DNA from 2 places in the Vreelandella sp. H-I2 genome. Region 2 is predicted to be linked to the other one. Evidence: predicted binding sites of a transcription regulator. Region 2 holds the regulator's gene; the other holds the start of a gene.
What was found. The regulator PhoB, encoded in region 2, activates phosphate uptake and scavenging genes when phosphate is short. The targets are predictions, from matches to a motif close to TGTCATANNNNTGTCANA.
Positions count from the first base shown of each region.

Region 1: ACUVOF_RS12295 (PhoX family protein) is a predicted target of PhoB. The motif match lies at 1,162-1,179, and genes of this name have one in related genera.

Region 1 is NZ_JBRAMC010000004.1:332,334-335,382, forward strand. Features, by position in the region: gene ACUVOF_RS12295 (PhoX family protein) at 1-1,099, opposite strand, end outside; gene hemP (hemin uptake protein HemP) at 1,310-1,480, shown strand; gene ACUVOF_RS12305 (TonB-dependent receptor domain-containing protein) at 1,578-3,049, shown strand, end outside.
Region 2 is NZ_JBRAMC010000009.1:125,014-128,062, reverse strand. Features, by position in the region: gene phoR (phosphate regulon sensor histidine kinase PhoR) at 1-832, opposite strand, end outside; gene phoB (phosphate regulon transcriptional regulator PhoB) at 835-1,524, opposite strand; gene ubiA (4-hydroxybenzoate octaprenyltransferase) at 1,645-2,538, opposite strand; gene ACUVOF_RS20135 (chorismate--pyruvate lyase family protein) at 2,573-3,049, opposite strand, start outside.

The sequences.
Region 1 (3,049 bases), on a different contig from region 2:
AGTAAACCACCGGCTGTCCTGCTTCCAGTTTGCCTAACCAGCACCCTTCATGGCGAAAACGCCCTAATGCCGTCCGCTTAACCGCCCGGGCGTCACTGTAAGGGTCGACCTCTACCTGATAACCGAAAGTGCGAGCCTCGTTACGATAGTCATTCTCTGCATTTTCGCCACGCGGGGTAATATCGAAGCGAGCGAACTCACCTTTTTCTTCAGTGGCATCGCCACTAGAGGTATCCCAGCCGTAACGGCTCTTGTCCGTAGGAATGCCGATGCGGGCGTCGTCTTGGAAGCGCTCGCCACGATTGACAAAAATATCGGGCCAGTTCTCTTCACAGGCAATGTAAGTGCCCCAGGGCGTGACCCCGTTGCCGCAGTTATTATTCGTGCCACGGGTTTGCATGCCCGTCGGAGAGAACTGCGTTTTTACATAGCCGCTGCCCGCTACAGGACCGGAAAGATCCATCACCGTCGCACTGGTGAAGCGGCGGTTATAGCGCGATCCCGGTACATGCGTCCAACGGCCGTCAGCATCTTTCTCTACCTCTACCAGAGTGACACCGTGGGCGTTGATCTCGGTGCGTGACTCATCTGCTGGCCGCTTGCCCTCTTCGGCATTGGTGGGGCCGCCTTGGGGCGCCCATAGCGCAGCTTGGTCGATATATTCATTGTTCAGTGCCAGCACGAAACGACGCGAGGCGTTATCGGCGTCCAGAGCAAAACCAGCCATGCCGTCATGATGCATGCCCACGCTTGCCGCTTGACGCTCAGGGGTCATCACCTGATCAGCCTGCCACGTGTCGCCCGCACTTAACGGCGTGCCCCAAGGCACTAACACCTGGGCCACATAGCCTTCCGGTACCACGATCGCATCAGTAAGTGAGCCGCGCACCGCTTCGAAAGCGAGTGTCAGGGGTGCTTTCTGCGTACCACTTGCAGTAAGTGCTTGGGCAGCGCCACTGAAACTGAGCATCGAAGCAGCCGCCACGCCCAAGCCACCGCGCATAACATCACGTCGGGATACATGACGTGCCAACACCTCGGCGAAAGGTTGATTGCTGCTGTGATTAAACAGGCGATGATCTTCTATCTCTTTACTCATTTTGCTCTCCCCCTGGTCGTTTTTAGGTCACGATTGAGCTTGAGAAGACTCTAAAGAGGCTAAGTGACAGCATGATGACGGAGCACCTGCAGTGAGATGAATGACGTTTGTAGTGTTGGACGCTTTTACTATCCAAGTCCTATTGAGGGACACTCAGAACTCTGCTAAATTAACGTTAATAGTTATCATTAACATAGGAGTTATTCTCTCATGCAGTTACCCGAGAAGGGCTCTAGTCAGGGAGATACGTCATCCTCAATGCCCCGCGAGGTGGATAGTAGAGAATTACTTGGCAGTTCAGGCCAACTGATAATTCACCATGAACAGCGCCGCTACGTTTTACGCCGCACCAAAAGCGGCAAATTAATTCTTAACGCCTGATATAAAAGTTAGTCACTCATCATAGCCAGCCACCTGCAGCCTTACTGCAACCAGCCAGCGATGTCTTCCACCTCTCTTTGTTGGAACTCTCTGGTACATGAAACACATACGCACCTTTAATGGCCTCTTGTTAACGCTACTCCCCCTGCTAGCCGCCCAAGCAGATGATGCCGAACTTAACCCGGTGACGGTCACCGGCACCCGAGCGCCTACCGACCTTTCCCGGGCACCGCTGATTATCGATATTATTGATCGCGATGACGCCGTACTGACCACCGCTAGCCGAGTCGAAGATGTGCTTAGCCGCCAACCCGGCCTGCACGTCGCAGGACAAGGCCGCCGCAATGGCCAAACACTCAGCATGCGCGGTTTTGGCAGTAAAGGGGTGTTGGTGCGCTTGGATGGCGTTCGTCAGGATATCTCTACTGGCCACATCGGCAACTTCTTCCTTGACCCTGGTTTGATTCAAGAAGTGCAGATAGCGCGTGGCGCGCTCTCAAGCCTATATGGCAGCAATGCCATGGGCGGGGTCGTCAGCTTTACCAGCGTGGATGCCAACAACCTGCTTGCCCCTGGCGAAGATAGCGGCGTGCGCCTTTCCGTCGGCGGTGCAACTGCCAGCGATGAGCTGCGGGGAAGCCTTACCGCCTTTGGCCGCCGCGATACCGCCAACGGTCAGGTGGATGGCCTGTTTTCAATCGGCCGCAGTGAATCGGGCGATATCCGCCGCGCAGGTGGCGATGAAGCAGAAGAGGATGCCACGCTCAATAGCCTGCTGCTAAAAGGTGGTTGGGAGCCAAGCGACGACCAGCGGGTATTTATGAGCTGGCAGCACTACGATGAAGACGCCACCCAGCCCGCCAACCCACAACAGCTTTCAACCGATGCCAGCAATCCGCTGCGCGACCGGGATGTGGAAAGCAACAACGTCCAGTTGGGCCACCGCTGGCAGCCCAGTGGGGCAACCGAAGTCACTTCACGGCTTACCTTTAGCCAGCAGGATATTGATGAGGCCCAGGCCAACCGGACGCTGGAGCGGACCGGTCTCCAGAGCGACGGCTTCCACACCATGGATCACGGCTGGCTTTCGCAAACGCTGGTGTTCGGCGCCGAATTGGAGCAGGCACGCCAACGGCCAGATGGCGAAGCGAATGGCTTTCCTAAAGCCGACATCGATACCCAGTCAGCCTATCTCGACACCACGCTTACCGCTGGGCGCTATCTGGCCGATGGCGGTGCCGGGCAGTTCGACGTTGGCCTGGGTGCCCGCTACGACCGCTACGACGCCAGCGGACAAAACGATGCCGACAGCGTCCACGACCAAGTGTCTCCGCGTTTTCGTCTTGCCTGGCGGCCCGATGACGCTTTGATGCTATTCTCCGGCTACGCCGAAGCCTTCCGCGCCCCCAGCCTGTCCGAGCTTTATGCTAACGAGCGCCACTTCGCGGGTTTCTGCGCAGGGCCCGCCTTCTGCACGCCGGACAACTACTGGATTCCCAACCCCAATCTCTCGCCTGAATCCAGCCACACTTGGGAGAGCGGCGTGGTGTGGCATCAGGGTGACTGGCA
Region 2 (3,049 bases):
ATGGATGATGGTCTTTACCGCCCTGGTCAATTTCCAGACGAGATAGAAGCAATAAATCATTTACCAAATTTTGCATTCGCTGTGTCTGTTCCTGCATTTGGTGAATGCTCTTACCTAAACGCGGAGGCAACTGGTCGGCAATATCAGTGTAGGTTTCTAGGTAGCCGGAAAGGACCGTTAAAGGAGTGCGCAGCTCGTGGGATACGTTGGCAACAAAATCACGCCGCATCTGCTCCAGGCGATGCAAGCGAGTGATATCCCGTGCCATCACTAGCCTTTCATCATCACCATACAAAGTAATTTGATACTGCAGGATTTGCCGCTCATCAATCGGCGACGTTAGCGTTAACGGCTCGCTATAGTCCCGCGCATTAAAATAGCGGATAAAGCTTGGATCGCGCAGCAGATTAGTAATGTGCTGACCACGGTCATGGGCGGTTTGTAATCCCAGCATGGCTGTTGCAGCGCTATTCCACCATTCCAAGTCACCATGTCTGTCAAGCATCACCACACTGTCGCGCATCGCTTCAGACGACTCTTGGATGCGCGCCAAGGTGGCCCGCAGTCGGCTTTGAGTTATACGCTGACTCTTTTGGTAGCGGTACAAGCGATCAAACAGTTCGCCCCACATTCCTCGGGCCGCAGGCGGTTCGTCGTGAGGGTGAAGAGTTAACCACAAGTAGAGTTCGCGCAACTGCCGCAGGTGGTAAAACAGGCAAACTGCAAGCCCGGCCGCGAGACCCAACCCAGCGGCGCCCAGCAACCACCCTAAGCAAGTACCCAGCGCGGCTAGCCACACTAGTCGCCACAGTTCACGACTCCATAGACGCACATTTATACCCGTGCAGAGAAACGGTAACCGGTACCCCGAACCGTTTGAATCAGGCTTTGATGCACATTGCCTAGCGCTTTTCGCAAGCGACGAATATGTACATCGACCGTGCGCTCTTCCACATATACATTGCCGCCCCATACTTGATCAAGCAGTTGGCTGCGTGTGTAAGCGCGCTCTTGATGGGTCATAAAAAACTGCAGAAGACGGTACTCGGTGGGGCCCATTTCCAGTGCTTTGCCGTGAGCGCTTACCCGGTGGCTCACTGGATCAAGTAACAAGCCGTTAATCTCAATCGGGTCTTCGACGCCACGCGGGGTCGCGCGGCGGAGCACTGCTTTTAGCCGTGCCACCAATTCACGAGGAGAAAAAGGTTTGGTGATGTAATCATCGGCGCCGGCCTCAAGCCCTTGAATTTTATTATCTTCTTCACCCTTGGCGGTGAGCATGATAATAGGAATCTCAGCGGTGGTTTCTTCACGCTTTAAACGTCTAGCCAGCTCGATACCACTGGTTCCAGGCATCATCCAATCAAGCAGCAACAAATCAGGCTGGTGATCGACGACCATGGCATGAGCATCCTGGGCGTTATCCGCTTCAAGCACTCGATAGTCAGCCATTTCCAGCGCTACCGCGATCATCTCGCGAATCGACGCCTCATCATCGACAATCAGAACGGTCTTGGCGGTCATACCAGAGCCTCACGGTGTTCAAAAAACTAGTTCAAAGAAAGCTAGCTAAAGGAAACTAGCTCAATGACATATCAGTGACGATAACACCATGACTTGATGACAATTAGATGACAATAGTAACTATTGCCCAGCTGCAGGCCACCAACTTAGCGCGATTCCAGCAAAAATCAGCAAGCCTGACCAGTGGTTGTTGAGAAACGCCTGAAAGCAGCGATCCCGGTCGCGCTGGTAAATCAAGCGCTGCTGGTGCAGAAAGGTGGCGGCCATGGCGGTAAGCCCCAACCAGAAAAAACCGCCTAACCCGACCCGCCAGCCTACCCAACCCAGCAATCCCAGCGTGGCCACCTGCAGTAAACCGATCATCAAACAATCCGCATTTCCAAACAGTACAGCTGTCGACTTGATACCAATTTTCACATCATCGTCGCGGTCGACCATTGCATATTGCGTGTCGTACGCGACAGTCCATAGCACATTGGCAAAGAACAGCAGCCATGCTTCCAGCGGTACGTAGCCCAGCACCGCGCCAAAGGCCATCGGAATGGCCCAGGAGAACGCCGCCCCCAATACCACCTGTGGAAAGTGGGTATAGCGCTTCATAAAGGGGTAAATAACCGCCAGCAATACACCACCCAACGAGAGCAGTACCGTAAACCAATTGGTCAACAGCACCAGAATAAACGCAGCGGCTACCAGAACAATAAACAGCAACTGAGCCTCAGTTTCACTGATACGGCCGGTGGCTAGCGGACGATGTTTGGTACGTTTCACATGGCCGTCAAAATGGCGATCCGCATAATCGTTCACCACACAGCCAGCAGCACGCATTACATAGACGCCGGCCACAAAAATGAGCAGCACATTTCGCCCCGGTACTCCCTCGCTGGCAAACCACAGCGCCCAAAGCGTCGGCCACATCAACAGCCACGTACCAATGGGTCGATTCAGGCGCATCAGCTGTAAAAAATCTGACACGCGAGCAAACCCCTTTGGCCGCAACAGTGAACGATCCATGTTTACCTCACAGAAATAAGATGCAGACGTTAGCCTAGCGCGAAGGCAAATCCAGTTCATCCGTCATCGCACACAAAAAATACTCTTGGACCAATAGTGACAGACCGCCGTGCTTACAGCCGTGATGAAAAACGGAGCGGCGGCCCCAAGCACAGCGATCTTCTATCCCATTCATACGAGCAAACGGCGGGGGTTGAGACGTGACCTCCAGAGGTCCACGCACTAAACCTGGCTGACGAAATAACCAATTACCTAGTGAGCGCTCACCCAACCTTTCCAAACGATGGCCTTTTACCTGCGTGAGCGGGGCGACCGAGCGAGCCACCACCCACGGCGTTTCATCTAAACAGAGTGCTACTTCTCGCAGCCAAGCGTAGCGCTTGGCGCCAATGCCCAGCGCCTGAGCCTCATCCTGGCGCGGCCAGCCGACGCTCTGGCGTAGCAACCGTACTCGAAACGGCTTCTCGCCACCCGCGGCCATTAAGCGGGCAGTTAACGAGTCGGTTGAGGC